DNA from 2 places in the Arthrobacter sp. PAMC 25486 genome. Region 2 is predicted to be linked to the other one. Evidence: riboswitches for the same ligand, from Rfam matches in the RefSeq annotation. Region 2 holds a riboswitch; the other holds the start of a gene.
The links. A riboswitch is a leader RNA that binds a small molecule or an ion and turns the genes downstream of it on or off. The one in region 2 is predicted to bind cyclic di-AMP.

Region 1 (8,616 bases), 520 kb from region 2:
CCGGCAATCACGGGCGTCGGCGCGGTCATGGGGCTGTTGTCGCTGATGGGCACGGCGCGCAGGCGTTCCGCTGCGTTGCCTGCATCAGCGTGCTGGCTGTAGCCGGCCTGCTCAAGGTGGGCAGGGCGTGCGCCAGAGGTGCGGGTGACCGCCTTGGCTGCATTTCGAACAGAGATGTGGACGTATCCGGATGCTACTGACATTGAACTACCTAGGTGTATGGCCGTACTCGACGGCGCGAATGCTTCCATTGATTCCGTTTTCACGCGAGGAACCTTTGATGTCCTCATGGAGGGCCGGCCCAAGGGCCAAAGACTGGTGCCGCCCCGTTGCGGTTGCTGCTGAGGGTGTGGCGTCCAGGGTTTGTGAGCTAGGGCTGCATTCGACAACCACACATAAACCGTCCGGTCGATCCGAGGCGGTGCGTTGCTGCGGCTGCAGAATTCACTGAGTGGGTGTTCACATATGTCAGTCTGCTACGTAACAAAGCGAACCTGCAAGTAACATAAGCCCATAACGTCCACCATATGAGATTGTGGGCTATTTTGTGATGAAGCCGACCGTGTTGTTTTGCTCTCATATGGCGTGAGAAATTTGGAATACTCCGAATATATCCGCGATACACACCTAAGTCTTGGCAAAACATTCTGCACAAACTCCCATTTTGACCAAATAGTTCATCCGCGTCGGGAGCATGCCGGTAACGGTCCGGGCAAGTCGTTCCCGGCACCCAGCTTTCTACCAGAAAATGCCGCTAAGTAAACAAAGGTTTACCTAGCGGCATGCTCTTGTGGGCCGGAAGCTAGCCCGCCGTGCGGTGCAGCCCCTGCACCATGAAGGAGGGGCGCATGCTGCGGAACTGGTCGCGCAGCCTCACATTGTTGCGCCGGTTCATCATGACCAAGGCAATCAGGGCGGCAAGGACTGCCACCACGGCGCCCAGCCCCAGGGACCAGCGGGCGCCAAACTCGGTGGCGATCCAACCTACGAGCGGCGCCCCGATGGGCGTACCTCCCTGCAGCACCACCATGTACACCGCCAGCACCCGTCCACGCATGGCGGCGTCGGTGGTCAGCTGCACCGTGGTGTTGCAGGCATTCATGAACGTCAGCGATGCCAGGCCCACAGGAATCAGCGCCAAGGCGTAGAGCGCAAAGCTCGGCATGAAGGCGGCGATGGCAACGGTCACGCCAAAAGCGAGGGCGCCGCCCACGATGTACAGCATCCGCATGGTCTTGCGCCGCGCCGCCAGCAGCGCCGCCACCAGGGTCCCCACCGCCATGACCGAACCCAGCAGCCCGTACTCCCCGGGTCCCAAATGGAAAACGGTGGTTGCCATCAGGGCGTTGGTGATCTGAAAGTTCATCCCGAAGGTGCCCACCACGAACACCAGGACCATGATCATCAGCAGGTCCGGGCGCTGGCGGATATAGACCAGCCCCTCCCGAATCTGCCCCTTGGCCCGCGGCACGTGCACCGTCGGCACCAGCTCATGGGCACGCATCCGCCACAATGAAAGGATGACGGCAGCGAAGCTTGCCGCATTTATCAAAAACGCCGGCCCGGTACCCACCAGGGCGATGACAAGTCCGGCCACGCCGGGGCCGGCCAGGCGGGCCAGGTTGAAGGAGGCGCTATTAAGTGCGACGGCGTTCGGCACGTCTTCCTTGCCGACGACCTCCGAGACAAACGCCTGCCGGGACGGGGCATCAAAGGCGCTGGCCACGCCCAGCAGGAGCGCCAATACATACACGTGCCACAGTTGTACAGACCCGGTGACCACCAATATTCCCAACAAAAGCGCACAAAACCCCATACAGGTCTGCGTGACCAGCAGCAGCTTGCGCTTGTTGACCCTGTCCCCCAACAGGCCCGCATAGGGCCCAAGGAACACGATGGGCAGGAACTGCAGGCCGGTGACAATGCCGGCGGCCGTGCCTGAATTATTGGTCAAAACCGTCAGCACCAGCCAGTCTTGAGCCACGCGCTGCATCCAGGTGCCAATGTTGGACACCAGCGCACCCGTCACCCAGAGCCGGTAATTGCGGACCCGCAATGCGCGGAACATGGAATTCATCTAGGCGCTCATCTCCTGCAGAATCATGGCCGCCTCATGCAGGGTCGCTCGCTCCTGCGGGGTCAGGGCCGCCACCTGCTTCGCCAGCCAGGCCGTCCGCTTCGAGCGGGCACGCAGCAATGCTGCCGCGCCTGGCTCCGTGATCCGCACCAGCACCTGGCGCTTGTCCTGCGGGTTCTCTTCCCGGCCGACAAAGCCGGCCACATCCAACGCATTCACTATCCGGGTCATGGATGGCGCCTGGATCTGTTCCCGGGCGGCCAGCTGCCCCACCGTGAGCGGACTGGCCAAAATTCCGGCAAGCACCGAATACTGCCCCGGACTGATTTCGCGCGTTGCCGCCTCCGCCCGCAACCGCCTTGAGGTGCGCATGATCGCAACCCGCAACTCGGCCGCCAACGCCCCAACACCTATGGGCTTTCCGGTTTTGCGCCCACCCAGCCCCGAAGCAACGGGACCGTCGGCACGTGGCGAGGGGTCCGGCGTCGAACTTTCAGGGGAAAAATCAGTCATGGATGCTCAGCTGCCTCGAGGTATTTGGTTCCGTATCTTCAACTTTCATGGTAGATCGTTAGCATTGCTAAGTAAATGTCCGTTTGCTCACCCTGCTACAAAGGTCGTTACCAAAATGTGACACATGGTCTCGTTTCGGTTAAAGTGGAAAGAGTGCCGTCTGAACCAAGCGTGGTTCATGGCATTGATGGACGGCTCGCCGAGCTCTGCCGCCGCCCATTTCCATCGAGAAACATGGCAGAGACGGGGGACCCAATTTTTGCGGGCCTCCTCAATGTGGAGACCCTTGGGGTTAAGCCGGTGCAGTGATTTTCAAAGACTGCGGCGGCCGGATTCTCTAGTCCGTTCCCGACAGCTCACCTCGCAGGCGTAGAGAGGCTCCCTCATGTCTGCTGCTCCGCAGCGCGGCCGTCGCCGTGCCGAACCAGTCCGCCGCCCGTCGATTTTTGGGCACGCATCAGCCCGCACAGGCGCCCGCACCGCCGGGCACGCCGCCGCGGCACCCGCCTCTCCCGGCGCCACGGCCGTCAGTGCCACGGCCAAGTGCATGGCTGCACTGGCCGTCGTTGGCGCGCTCGTCGCCGCCGGCGGCGTCGCCGCGCAGATCGGCGCACCGTCCGGCCCCGACAGCCTGGCCAGCGTGGTCTCTGCCGCCGAGGCACCGGCAACCGTTCCGGGCGGTTCATCCCCGGCCGTTTCCGCCCCGCTTGACGCCGCCATCACCTTCCCGGGCGTGAACGTCACCTCGAGCGCCTCAGCAGCCCCGGTCCCCGTGAAGGCCGAGGCCGATGCCGTCAAGCCCGTGGCCGTTGACGATCCCGCCGGCGCCCAGGCCTACGCCGCCGGCCAGCTTGGCTCCTTCGGCTGGGGCGCCGACCAGATGAGCTGCCTGACCCAGCTCTGGCAGCGCGAATCCGAGTGGCTTACCTCGGCAGAAAACGTCTCCAGCGGCGCGTACGGCATTGCCCAGTCCCTGCCCGCCAGCAAAATGGAAAGCACCGGCAGCGACTGGTCCACCAACTATGAAACCCAGATCCGCTGGGGGCTCGGCTACATTCAGGGCCGCTACGGGTCACCCTGCGGCGCCTGGGGCCACTCGAACGCCGTGGGCTGGTACTGATTCCCATCGGCCTGCTGCCCATCCCCGGCGGCACCGTCGAGCTGCGTGATGCCCGCTCGGGCACGTCCCGCCTGGTCACGCTGGCCCCTTTGAGCTGGGCCGCACGCACATCACCGACGGCTTTGTGGCACCAGGTGATGGCCGACGGCGGGAGCCCGCCATCCGCCGTCGGCCTTCCTGCGCACCCGGTCACCTGGTTTCGGGCCGGCCGGTTTTGCAATGCGGCCTCCGGCCTGGCGGGGACGTCCGCACCAACGTACGGTTCGCTCGCGGAGATTGCGTGGACGGCGCTCAACGGCGTGCCGGGCCCGCAGCCGTTGGCCGGGAAACTGCCCCATGGTTTTGGCGTGTTCGCCAGGCTCGGCAAGGTCTGAAAATGGTGTTGGGACTATGCCGACACGGCACGTTATGGGGCCACCGAAGTCTGCTCGGGGCCGGCTGGGACGATCCGATCTGGAGCGCCCGGGCAGCAATGCGCAGGGGCAACGCGCCCGATGCAGTGCTGGCGGATGTGGGGTTCCGGGTTACGCACGGAGCTGTTGGATCGTCCGGTGCCGAGGATGGAACTGGGGGCGTTGGTTCGGCCGACGCGCAGGGCTGATCGCATGCGGCCGACCACGAAAAAGCCGCCGTTTGACGCAATTGCCATGGTTTGAACCATCGCAATTGCGTCAAACGGCGGCTTTTCCCACGAACTGTGGCACTGTGCCAGCCAGTGGACGAGTTGGTTAGTCCACCACGCCGTAGAGGCGGTCGCCGGCGTCGCCGAGGCCCGGGACAATGTAGGAGTTTTCATCCAGGCCCTCGTCGATCGCGGCCAGGACCACGTGGACGTTATCGCGCCCGCCGTGGGCCGCTTCCAGCTTCGCCAGGCCTTCCGGGGCGGCAAGCAGGCAGATGCAGGTGATGTCCGCGGCGCCGCGGTCAAAGAGGAACTTGAACGCCTCAATCAGGGTGGCCCCGGTGGCCAGCATGGGGTCCAGCACGTATACCTGCCGTCCGGTGAGATCTTCCGGCAGGCGTTCGGCATAGGTGATGGCCTCGAGGGTTTCCTCATTGCGGGCCATGCCCAGGAAGCCAACCTCGGCGGTGGGCAGCAGGCGGGTCATGCCCTCGAGCATGCCCAGGCCGGCGCGCAGGATCGGCACCACCAGGGGCGTGGGCTTGACCAGCCCGGTACCAATGGTGGACGTCACTGGCGTCTCAATATTCACCGGCTGGACCCGCACCCCGCGCGTGGCTTCATAGGCCAGCAGGGTCACCAATTCTTCGGTGAGCTGACGAAAAACGGGTGACGGTGTGTTCTTGTCTCGAAGGACCGTCAACTTGTGGGCAATAAGCGGATGATCCGCAACCAGTACGCGCATGAATAAAAGCTACCATTGAGCCGTGCCCAACACATCGAATTTTCGCCCGATCGAGACCACCACCACGGTTTTACATGCCCAATGGATGGGTCTTGCACTCGCTGAAGCCCAGCGTGCCCTGACAACGGCGGATGTGCCAATTGGCGCCGTCGTGCTTGGGCCCGACGGGGAAGTCCTGGGTTTGGGCCGCAATGAACGTGAGGCACACGGGGACCCGACGGCGCACGCCGAGATCGTGGCGATCCGCGAGGCGGCCACGAAACTGGGGTCGTGGCGGCTGGCCGGCTGCACGCTCGTGGTGACGCTGGAGCCGTGCACCATGTGTGCCGGGGCAATTGTCCTGGCGAGGGTGCCGCGGGTCGTTTTTGGGGCGTGGGATGAGAAAGCCGGCGCGGCGGGGTCGGTGTTTGATGTGCTGCGCGAGCGGCGCCTCAACCACTGGGTCGAGGTGTTTCCGGGCGTGCGCGAGGACGAATGCGCGGCGCTTTTGCGGGACTTTTTTACCAGCCACCGCCAATAGCTTCAACACCGCCGGCAGCTTCAGGGCTCTCAGGGCTCGATCGTGAGCGGCTTCGAGGGCAGCGTGCAGGAGGCCAGTTCGATGTCCGGCGCAGCATCGGCGCCCACACCGGGGTTACCCATCCGGTTGTTCCGTCCGGTGTCGTCGCACCAGTCGAGGTTCCACGGGTAGGCGTTCACCGCGCCTTGGCCGGGGACGGCAGAATCGGGGACCTTGACGGCGGCACTGAACCCTCCGGCGTCGTTCATGGGGGCCAGGGTATCCACTACTTTTTCACCCGAACCGTCGGTGATTTCCAGCAGGATCTGTGCGTCGGCGCCGTAGCGGGGGTCGCAGTCGGCGTCGTCGGCCTTGACGGTGAGGTTCCCGCCGGGCCGGATGGTGTCGGCGCTGATCGAGAACGGTGGCGGCATGCAGCCCGAGCCCTGAGGCGCCGCCCCGGGAGTCCCACCGCAGCCTCCCGTAGTGAGCACCGCTGCGGCAATGACCCCCGACAGCACCCAATTCAGTCCAGCCATTGCTTCTCCCCCTGTTTCACCGCGCCTTTTACCGCGCCGCTGCGTTGAGTGCGTCGATCCGTTTTTGCCGGCTCGACGCCGAATCCAGGCTGAAGGAGCGGAAATCGCCCAGATCCTCGCGAACCCATGATTCAATCTCTTCCACCTTATCGTTGACCGCCAGGGTGGGTGGCTCGAAAGTCCAGTGGGCCAGGCGTTCCTGACCGGGGTCGTACTGCCACAGCCCGATGATCCGGCCGCGGTCAACGATGGGGTGGTCGGGCAGGTCGGCCGTCAGGGCGAGTTTTTCCTTGCCGATGGCCAGGCCGCGGTCCTCCTCGGCGACGTGGTCCGCCGAGTTGCGGCGCAGCAGGAACAAGGAATCGGAGCCGGCGAGCAACTGGATCTGCTCCTCCTGGGGTGCCGTGAACGTTGCAGCCGCCTCGACGTCTTCCGGCAGCATCCACAGCCCGTCCGGATCGACGACTGTGGATTCCACCGCGTTGACGGCTGCGAGCGCCGCCTTGGTCTGCGCCACGGTGAAGGCCGTGAACCACTGGGTCTGCTTGAGTGTGGCGCCGCCGGTCCAGCGCAGGTAGTTCTCCATCAGTTTTGCCCGGGCCTGTTCCGGCGATTCCTCCGGGGCCGGCAGTCCCCAGGCCGTGTAGGCGTAGCGCTGCACGTCCAGCCGGCCGTTGAGGGGTACGCGGCGGATGCGGCCGTCGGCCTGCAACAGTCCCAGCGCTGTGGGGAGCGTGGTTGAGGCGCCCTTCTTCTTGCCTTCCTCGCCCAGGCTTCGCACGGCACTGCCCAACTTGTCTTTGAGTACTTTAGGGTCAAGCGGGAGCGTCGAATCCTGGAGCAATTCGAGCACCCGCTCCTCAAGGTCCTTGAGCTCTTGCCGGTCGACGCCGAGCTTGTCCAGCACCTTGGCGGTTGCTTCGGCCGCTCCCTGCCCAAGGGACAGTCCCCACGCGAAGTCGTCCGCGCCCAGGACATAGGTGCAGCCGCGCGCCGTCGGTAGTTCATGGATGCGCAGGGCCGCCATGTCGGCGTCGGCTTGTTCCCTGCGGATGCCAGCACGGGAGAAGAGTGTCAGGTAGGGGTTGGCGCCGCCGATGGAGCGTGCCCAGCCTGTTTTGCCGAGCACGTCGGCGGCGCTGCTGCCCGCCAGCGATCCGTCCAAGCCTTGTTTGTGCCAGCTCCAGGCACGCCGCGTTGCATTGTCCATGTGCCCATCTTGCACCCTTTCAACGGCGGCGGGGCCGCCCATTTTTGTTGTACGGCGTTGACCCGGTAAGGTTGACGCGTTGGTGACGTGTCCGAGCGGCCGAAGGTGCAACACTCGAAATGTTGTTCAGGTGTGAGCCTGACGTGGGTTCAAATCCCACCGTCACCGCCAAGTGGCAAGGCCCCTGCTTCCCTTTGTTTATAAGGAAAGTGGGGGTTTTGTTTTGCCCGGAATCAGGCTGGTGGCAACATTCTGCCCAGGTTTGAAATTGAAACCGGGGCAAACCCGCGAACCGCCCCAAAAGAAGATACGCCGTTCTCGCAGGCCCCCGTTCTGGCGGCGCTGACGGTGTTGCCAGTCCGTTGGTAGAGCTCAGCAGTCACCCGCGCGGCCTCATCTGCGGCAACTTGGCCGGAATTGGTAAGCTTAAACATCCGCCGATGCCTTCGGCGAGCATTTTTCGTTGTGCACCGCACCAGCGCGGCAGCAAAGCAACGTCGATCCCGGCCCGGATTCTCATGGCCGTTGAACAAAGGAAACCAGTGGGTACTCAAGCAAAAGCACAGTCCGCAGCACACGCCTCTGAAAGCACCAGCGGCGACATGGCCGGCAACATCATTGGCGGTGCGGCAGTGCTCATCGGCGTCGTGGGTTTTGGCCTCTTGATCTTTTTTGGCATGTAAGAACACAGCGCTTCGCAAAACGCCCATCGGAGTTTCCGGTGGGCGTTTTTTACGTTCCAGCCACATGAACCAGCCGCCTCCATATCCATCGGACACAGAAAACTCCCAGCAACCACCCAGCCTCCGCGGCGGCGGATGCCGGAGAATGGGAACATGTCCAGTTCTGCATCCGAAGCCACAACACAGGCGTCAGCATCCGTCACACCCGAGTCAGCACCCGCACAAAAATCGGCGCCCCTGCCCAAGCTGACCCGTGCGGACGGTGAACCCATCCGCGCCCTCGTGGTCGACGATGAACCCGAGCTGGCCGACCTCATGCGCCGCGGCCTGGAAATGACCGGCTGGGAGGTCAAAACCGCCAACGACGGCTTTGCCGCGATAAAGATCGCCCGCGAATTCGTGCCGGACGTGCTGGTCCTGGATGTCATGATGCCGGGCATGGACGGTGTCGAGCTGCTACAAAAACTTCGCACGATCTACCCGGACGTCCCCGCCCTGTTCCTGACCGCCAAGGATGCCGTCTCTGACAGGGTGACGGGTCTGCAGTCCGGCGGCGACGACTATGTCACCAAGCCGTTCAGCATGAAGGAGGTGCTGCTGCGGCTGCA
Region 2 (8,616 bases):
TGCCACCGGCTTGGTCCTGGCCGTCACGCTGCCTTCCGTGCAGGGCGTTGACACCGTTCAAGCCGCCCCGGAAAAGGCCGCCGCCGTTGAGATAGTTGTCACGGCCGGCGCCGAGATCCCCATTACTTTTGCCGCACCCGCCGTCACCAGCGCGTTGAACCCTGACGGTCAGCTCAAGGAGACCCTGAAGGTCAACGCCTCCAACGTCACCCCCCAGGCTTCCAAGGGCACGCTCTCCGGGCCGTTGGAGAACCTGGTGACCAGCTCACCGTTCGGTGGACGCATCAACCCCATCACCGGCCAGATGGGCGAGCAGCACACAGGCCAGGACTTCGCCATTGCCTGCGGCAACCAGGTACTTGCTGCAGCAGGCGGCGTTGTGACGTTCGCCGGCTGGCACCAATACGGCGGAGGCAACCGCGTGGTCGTGGACCACGGCAACGGCCTCTCAACGTCCTACAACCACATGAGCAGCATTGATGTGAAGGTCGGCCAGGAACTCCAGCGCGGGGGCAATGTGGGCCTCAGTGGCACCACGGGAGCCTCCACCGGCTGCCACCTGCACTTTGAAGTCATCGTCAACGACGAGACCGTCGATCCCATGGGCTGGCTTTAATTCCTCCACAGGTCACTTTTAGTTACGACTTAGACACATGACCGTGACCGTAACGTGACATTGGGAAAAATCTGTTGTACCGTCGTAATCGCGCCAACTCGAATAAAGTTGGCGCCCACGAGTAGATTGCCTAGCTCTGCCACTGCTCATGGTCCGTTCGTATCAATCGTCTGGCAGGGGCGGGGGAACCAATAATCGGATCTTGCACCATGTGCAAAGTCCTTGGGGTGAAGCCGCGAAGCGTTTATACTCTCCAAGAGGAAACTCTTGCAGTGTGCCAACGTGGAGCGGCCGGGTGACTCCCATCCGAATCCGACAGCTTACCTCGCAGGCATTGGGAGAGGAAACCTTCTTGGCTTCAAATACTGTCCTCGGGCGCCATCGCGCCGAGGTTGTTAAGACCGGCACGATGTCCACCCTCACGAAGACCGTTAGCTTGAACATCGGTGGAGTTGGACGTCAGGCCGCTGTTATCGCAGCAGCATCTGGACTTGTATTGACATCCGGCATCGCAGCAAATGCAGCTACTCCCACCGTGGAGCGCGCATCTGACGGTGCAACTACGCTGAACCTGAACACGGAACTTGCTTCCGCCATCACGGCAGCATCCACGGTGAAGATTTCGTTCGCCACCCCCGCAATCACCTCCACCCCGGCTCCTGTTGTTGAGGCACCGGCAGTTGTAGAGGTCAAGAGCAACGATGTTGTAGCAGTAGCAGAAGCCCCGGCCGCACCGGCCGCCGCTCTGGAGGCTCCGGCAGCCGCCCCCGTGGCAGCCCCCGAAGCCCCGGTAGAAGCTCCCGCCGCACCCGCACCGGTTGTAGAAGTAGTTCCTGAAGCAGCTCCGGCTCCTGTTGCCCAGAGCGGAATTGGTGCAACCATCGCCAGCGCCGCCTTGGCACAGCTTGGTGTTGCCCAGGATTGCACCGCACTGGTCAGGAACTCCCTGTCGGCTGTTGGAATATCCAACCCAGGCTGGCCTGCTGACTTCCTGCACCTGGGCCGGACAGTATCCGCTGCCGAAGCCCAGCCCGGTGACTTGATTTACTACGCAGACGGTGGCGCGGGCCTTGCCCACATCGCTGTTTACATTGGCAACGGCCAGGCCGTACACGGTGGATGGGACGGCTTCACAACAGCCGTATTCTCCGCCAACGTCGGTTCAGGTCCCGTTTTCATTGCGATGGGTCACTAAAGAACATTTTTACCCAATGAACCCCGTCTACGGACGGGGTTCATTGTTTTAAGCAGCCCGTCCGCTGCTCGTGAGCTGCCGGGGATTCGACGGCTGTGGAGGCGCGTGCCGTGCGAGTGTGGAGGCGCGTCCGGCGCGTTGAGTCCGGCCATCCGCAAGTTCTGACACCGATCCCGCGGTCTGATCCCGCCAATCCCGGAATCCCGGGATCAGAAAGCGGGATCGGTGTCATTTTCGCCGGTGAACCGGGTTCGGCATCGGGAAAGGGCTCCCGCCCAGCGAATGGAGGGTCCAGCGTCGCTAATCCTCGGAACGCGCCCGCGATTCGGCGCCTGTAGCAGTTGCTGGCTCCCGCGTCTGAGCCGAACCGTCTTCGGCACCGTGCCCGTCTCCACGTTCATGCTCGGGTCGCAGAGGCTGGCGGTCGATGCTGGTTGCCAGCGGGATCTCTTTGACGAACAGCAGCAGGATGCCCGCCACGAGCAGCAGCGGCACCATATAGACGAAGATCGGTGTCAGGGCGTCGTTGTAGGCGCCGATGACAATGGTCCGCACCTGCTCGGGCAGTTGACGCACGATTTCAGGGGTGAGCGAATTGATGCCCCCGGTGCCTTGCCCGCCTCCGCTGCCGGCCATGCGTGTGGTGAGGATGTCGGCCAGGCGGTGTGCAAACAAGCTGCCCACGACGGCGGACCCCAGCGACGCGCCGATTTGCCGGAAGTAGTTGTTGGATGCCGTGGCCATGCCCACCTGTGAATTGGGGAACTGGTTTTGCACAATCAACACCAGGATCTGCATCGAGGTGCCCAGCCCGATGCCCATGATGGCCAGATAGGCGCAGATGACCCAGATCGGCATGGTGGGCGTCATGGTCGAGAGCAGCACCAACGCACCGGCCACGATGAACATGCCGGTGATGGGCAGCCACTTGTACCGGCCCGTCCTGCTGACCAGCTGTCCGGAGCCGATCGAGGTTACGAGCAGTCCTGCCATCATGGGGATCATGAGGAAGCCGGCCTGGGTGGCGTTGGCGCCGGTGACCATCTGCAGATAGGTGGGCAGGTAGGCGAGGGTGCCAAACATGGCGATGCCTGTGATCAGCCCGGCAGCAGTGGTCAGGTTGAAGTTGCGATCCTTGAACAGATGCAACGACATGATGGGGTGCGCGGCCTTGTGCTCCACCCAGACAAACAACAGCGCAGCCAGCACAGTGCCCACACCCATGCCAATGATCTGCGGGGAGTTCCAGTCGTACTTCGTCCCGCCCCAGGTGCTGACCAACACCAACAGCGTTGAGGTGATGCCCAGCAACGCCATGCCGGCCACATCCACGCGTGCCTTCACCCGCGGATGGGCAGGCAGCCGCAGGAAGAACACGGCCGAAATGATGGCCAGGATGCCCAGCGGAATGTTCATCCACAGCCCCCAGCGCCAGCCGATCCCGTCGGTGAACCAGCCGCCCAGCAGCGGTCCGGCCACCGACGACAGCGCAAACACGCCGCCCATGATGCCCATGTAGCGGCCACGTTCACGGGCCGGCACGACGTCGGCAATGATGGCCTGTGAGAGCAGCATCAAGCCGCCGCCGCCGAGCCCCTGGACACCGCGGCCAATGATCAGCCACGTCATGTCCTGGGCGAAACCACCAATGATCGATCCGAGAATGAACACCGAAATGGCGCCAATGAACAACCCCTTGCGGCCCATGAGGTCGCCCAACTTGCCATAGATGGGCAGCATGATGGTGGAGGCCAGAATATAGATCGTAATGACCCACAGCATCTCGTTTACGCCGTTCAGCTCGCCAACAATGGTGGGCAGCGCGGTGCTGAAAATGGTCTGGTCGAGCGAGGCGAGCAGCATGGTGAGCATGAGCCCGGCAAACACCAGCAGAATGCTTCGGCGGTCGCTCTCGGTGGGTGGGTGGACTGTTTGAGTGGTTGCGCTCATGACAAATTCCTAGCGCCGGATGGTTTGGAGGCGGCTGTGGGTTCGGTGATGAAGTACGACGGCGTGCTGCCGCAGGCTTGGCCATGCGGCGCCGGCTTGCGCCGGGGGCGCCTCAGCGACGCCGGAAATCAGTGTGTCAAGGCGGGCTTAAGGCCAGTGTTCGTTGGCGGTGATGCGCTTGATGAGCTCGGAGGCGGTGCGGACCAGAACTTCGCGGGAGTCGGTGAAATTTCCCGCCACCCACTTTTGCAGGGCAAAGCGCAGAGCGCCGGAGACCAGGGCCACGATCATGCGGGCCTCGTCCTCAAGGTCCGGGGTGGCCTGGATGCTGCGGCCGTCCCGGCGGAAGCGGTCCATAACGTAGCCCACAAAGAGGTCTTCCGTCTCGCTGATTCTGGCCTTTTCCTTGTCCAGGAGCTCCGGTGTCCGGTGGATGAGCTGGTGCCGGGCCTGGAACAATTCCAGGTTGCTTTCCGCCTCCACGAACGTCCCGGCGATCAAGTCGAACAGGCCGGCAAAAACGCTCGAGCCGCCGCCTGCCACGAACGCCTCGAGTACTTCCCGGCCGGGCAGCGGCTTGCGGGGGCTGATGTAAACGCCTTCCTTGCTGCCGAAATAGTTGAAGAAGGTGCGTGCAGAGACGTCGCTCGCGGCACAGATCAAGTCCACCGTGACGTTTTCATAGCCGTGCTCCAGGCCCAACTCGATAGCAGCGCGGCGGATGGCTAGGCGCGTGGCTGCGCGCTTTCTTTCCCGCAGGGTCTCGCCGGCTGGTGCGGGCGGGGCAGGCATGCCTGACGTTTCGGCGGCCGGTGTTGGCGGCAGGGCCGGTGTTGCCGGGGATGCGGTGACGCTCATTGCGGCTCCAAAGGGTGCAGCGTGTGCCGCATATTTCCTATCGGCACAAACACCAGCATAAGTTCACTTTCTGCAAATATGCAGTGAGTGCACAATTATTTTCCGGTGAACTGCCACCGCCGCTTCATCCAACGCCCCCACGGTCCTTCGCCGCTACGATGGGCACATGACTGAGCATGAACAGCCTCCCCTGCAGGCGCTGATCCTGGCCGGCGGCAAGTCCCGGCGCCTTGGCGGGGTGCCCAAGGCCGGGCTCATGGTGGAGGGCAGGACGCTGCTGGCCCGCACCGTGGATGCTGCGGCACGCGTGCTCGCCGGACAGCTGCAAATGGCGCAGACGCGCGCATCCCGGATGCCAACTGCCCAGGCGGCCACAGCGCAGGGCGGGGGAGGAGTGGAAGGGGGGATCGTCGTCGTGGGTCCCGTGGTCTGCATCGCAGAGTGGCTGGAAGGATCCGCGGCTCGCCAACACGCCACGGCGGTGCAGGAGGACCCGCCGTTTTCGGGCCCTGCGGCCGGCATCGCCGCCGGTCTTGAAGCGCTGGCGGCAACGGCTGGGTACGTGCTGGTCCTGGCATGCGACATGCCGCGGGCAGGGGAAGTGGCGCGGCTTTTGGTGGCGGAATTGGTCAATTGCGCGCCGGGGCAGGGCGTCATGGCGGTGGCCGACGGGCGCAAACAGCCCCTCGCAGCGATCTATCCGCTGGCGGAGCTGCGCAAAGAGGTGGCTGCGGCGCGGGCGGCACACCGGCTGGAGAATGCCTCGGTTTTCTCCTTGGTTGCTAGTGTGAACATGAAAGAATGTGCCGTGCCGTCCGGGCTGGCGGCCGACATTGACACCTGGGAGGACGCCCGCGCGCAGGGTATTGGCGCGGCGCCGACCACCGCGGAAGGACAGCAGTTGGAGAACCACGACGAGCTCTTGCAGGCATGGACGCAAAAGTTGCTGGCGGCATTCGAGCTGGCCGACCTTGACGTCGACATCCACGCGGTGCTGAACCTGGCAGGAGTGGCAGCCCACTCGATCGTGCGCCCCGCTGCACCGCTGACCACCTTTGTGGCCGGCATGGCCGCGGGCATGGCCGCGGGATCGGGCCAGACGGATGAGGCAACGGCCATGAAGGCCGCCCTGAGACTGGCGAAAAAGCTCTCCGCTGCAGAGGCCCCGGTGGCTGCAAGTGCGCCGGAGGGACCGGCTGCAAGTGCGCCAGCTGCTGCGGCGCCGGACGCCGCCGGCGAAGTTCCCGCCGCGGAATAATTCCTCCATGGCTGAACAGGAAAGCAGGCCTGCACCCGGGGTGCCTGGCGTAGTGCCCACCGCCGCGGAGGGGACAGCCGCGCCTGACTCGGCCGAAGCGCCAGCCGCGCCCGGCGCAGCTGGCGAGGTGTCCGGCGTCGTGCTTCCCCACACCTGGGAAGAAGCGCGCGAGATTGCCTGGGATGTGACGTCCCCGCTGCCCGCCCACACGGTTGCGCTGGGCACAGCGTTGGGGCGGATTCTCGCCGCCGACGTGCACTCGCTGCACGCCATGCCGCACTATGCGTCGTCGGCCATGGACGGGTGGGCCGTGGCCGGCAGCCCGCCGTGGATTCTGGCCGAGCCGGGCGCGCGGCTGGCCCCGGGGCAGGCGGTGCCGATCGTGACCGGCGGGCTGATTCCCACCGGTGCGAAGGCTGTTTTGCGCAGTGAATCGGGGCTGTTGTCAACGGATGCGGAAGGCCTGCCGGTTGTAGTCCTTGGCGGTGGCGCGCGCCCCGGCGAACCAAAAAACGGCCAGCACATCCGGCCTGGCGGCCAGGAAGCGTCGGCGCAGGAACTGCTGATCACGGCCGGCACCACCTTGAACCCGGCCCACATTTCCCTCGCGGCCCTGGGCGGGCACGACGAACTACCGGTATTGGGCCGGCCCGCCGTGAAGATTGTTTTGACGGGGGATGAAGTGGTTGCCCAGGGCATCCCCGATCCGGGGTTTGTGCGCGACGCCTTTTCGCCGCAGCTGGGCGCCGTGGTGGGCATGCTTGGCGGCGCTGTTGTGGGCCTGCAGCGGGCGGCGGACAACTTGGCCTCCATGCTCGACGCGCTGGCCGACGACGAGGATGATCCCGCCGACATCGTCATCACGACCGGGGCCACCGGGCATTCCACGGCCGATTTCCTGCGCGAGGCCATCCTGGCCTTGGACGGCACGTTCCATGTTCCGCACATCGCCATGCGGCCAGGACACCCCACGCTGCTGGCCGAACTGCCCGACGGCCGCTTCATTGTTGGCCTGCCCGGCAACCCGTTGGCGGCCATGGTGGGGCTGCTGACACTCGGCGCCCCGCTGCTGGCCAAGATGGGGAGCCTGCCGTGCCCGGAGGTCGGCGAGGTGGCGTGCGGTTCGCCCATCAAGGCGTACCACGGGCCCACGCGGCTCATGCCCTACCGCCTCGTCTACGGCCTGGCCTCGCCGTGCGCCCACACGGATTCGGCCATGATGCGCGGGCTCGCGTCGGCCGACGGCATCATGGTTGTCCCGCCGCACGGGGCAAAAATGGGTGAATCCCTGCCTGCAATTCCGCTGCCGTGGAACTGACGCCCCGGGTGGAGCTGGCGTTCACCTGCCCCGACGGGCGGGAACTGCAGGGCACGCTGTTTCAGGTGCCCGACGGCGTCGAACGGCTGGGCACGGTGGTCATCGGCTGCGCCACCGCCGTGAAGGCCAACTACTACCAGCGCTATGCCGCGTTTTTGGCCACCGCCGGATTCACCGCCATCACCTTCGACTACCGGGGGATCGGGGAGTCCCGGGGCGGATCATTGCGCGGGCAGACGATTCGCTGGTACGAGTGGGGCTCGCTGGACATCGACACGGTGCTCGCTTGGGCTTTTGCGCACGACGGCGGCCTGCCGGTGAATTTCGTGGGCCACAGCTTTGGCGGCTTCGGCGTGGGACTGGCCGAACGTGCAGATTCCCTGGGCCGGATCCTCACCGTCGGTGCCCAGCATGCGTATTGGCGCGACCTCACCCTCCGGCACCAGGCCGGACACTGGGGCCGGGCCGCACTCATGCTGCCGCTAATCCCGATTTTTGGATATTTCCCGGCGAAGCGGCTGGGCCTCATGGAGGACCTGCCCGCCGGCGTGGCCCTTGACTGGGCCCGTTCCCGCAAGGATTTTACGACGGCGGCCCGTGGCCCCCAGCGCACCGCCCTGCTCGCGCACCAGGCTTCCGTGACGGCGCCGATCCTCGCCCTTGCCCCGGACGATGACTCCTACGCAACCCTCCCCGCCATGGAACGCGCCGTCGCCTCCACACCCAACAGTCCGTCCCGGGTCATCCACCTACATCCTGAGGACTACGGCGAAACATCGCTGGGCCACTTCGCCCTGTTCCACAGCCGCTACAAGGACACATTTTGGGAGCAGAGCCTGGCCTGGCTGAAGGGCGGCGACTGGGTTTAGCGGGGACGCGGGTCAGGCTGAGCTGAATCCATTGGGCAGGAACAGGGGGTGCAGGCGGCAAACACCCCCGTTACCTGCTGTTTCAACCCGCCGGGCTGCGGGCAGGACCCCGACTGCCGCTCGGGTGAGTCAGGCGCTAACTGTTGGGGACAGCGGAACTGGTGTGCCGCCGTCGTGCGCGTCATCTGGAACAGCGGCGGCGAGCTCCCGGGCCCGGTCCCTGGATGGCAGCCAGAACGCTGAGATGGTCGCGAGCACCAGGACCGCGGCACCCACAAAGATCGCGGGGATGGCGGCGTCAACATAGCCGGTGGGTGTGAGCTGCCCGCCCGCGCCGGTGAACACGGCGGTCAGGACGGCGACGCCCAAGGCAACGCCGACTTCACGCAAGGTGGCATTGGCGCCGGACGCCTTGGCATGGTCGTCCTGGTGCATGTTGGCGAGAATGGCCGTGGACATGGGGGCGAAGACCAGGCCCATGCCGATGCCGGCGGCCAGGAATCCGGGAATCATCATGGGGTAGGAGACGGTGGCGCTGAGGGCCGCGGCGAG

Region 1: linked by a shared signal. The riboswitch ahead of art_RS23005 (transglycosylase) and the one ahead of art_RS17565 (NlpC/P60 family protein) in region 2 are both predicted to bind cyclic di-AMP.

What each region holds. Positions count from the first base shown of each region.
Region 1 is NZ_CP007595.1:3,357,742-3,366,357, reverse strand. Features, by position in the region: gene art_RS15425 (winged helix-turn-helix domain-containing protein) at 1-203, opposite strand, end outside; gene art_RS15420 (MFS transporter) at 803-2,077, opposite strand; gene art_RS15415 (MarR family winged helix-turn-helix transcriptional regulator) at 2,078-2,590, opposite strand; cyclic di-AMP (ydaO/yuaA leader) riboswitch at 2,794-2,972, shown strand; gene art_RS23005 (transglycosylase) at 2,976-3,710, shown strand; gene art_RS21775 (hypothetical protein) at 3,800-4,084, shown strand; gene upp (uracil phosphoribosyltransferase) at 4,439-5,077, opposite strand; gene tadA (tRNA adenosine(34) deaminase TadA) at 5,100-5,597, shown strand; gene art_RS15390 (hypothetical protein) at 5,627-6,115, opposite strand; gene art_RS15385 (crosslink repair DNA glycosylase YcaQ family protein) at 6,144-7,325, opposite strand; tRNA gene art_RS15380 (tRNA-Ser) at 7,407-7,496, shown strand; gene art_RS22305 (hypothetical protein) at 7,868-8,008, shown strand; gene art_RS15375 (response regulator transcription factor) at 8,162-8,616, shown strand, end outside.
Region 2 is NZ_CP007595.1:3,879,675-3,888,290, forward strand. Features, by position in the region: gene art_RS21260 (M23 family metallopeptidase) at 1-616, shown strand, start outside; cyclic di-AMP (ydaO/yuaA leader) riboswitch at 767-964, shown strand; gene art_RS17565 (NlpC/P60 family protein) at 1,026-1,811, shown strand; gene art_RS17570 (MDR family MFS transporter) at 2,112-3,761, opposite strand; gene art_RS21265 (TetR/AcrR family transcriptional regulator) at 3,909-4,619, opposite strand; gene art_RS17580 (NTP transferase domain-containing protein) at 4,786-5,877, shown strand; gene art_RS17585 (molybdopterin molybdotransferase MoeA) at 5,885-7,195, shown strand; gene art_RS17590 (alpha/beta fold hydrolase) at 7,186-8,064, shown strand; gene art_RS17595 (MFS transporter) at 8,194-8,616, opposite strand, start outside.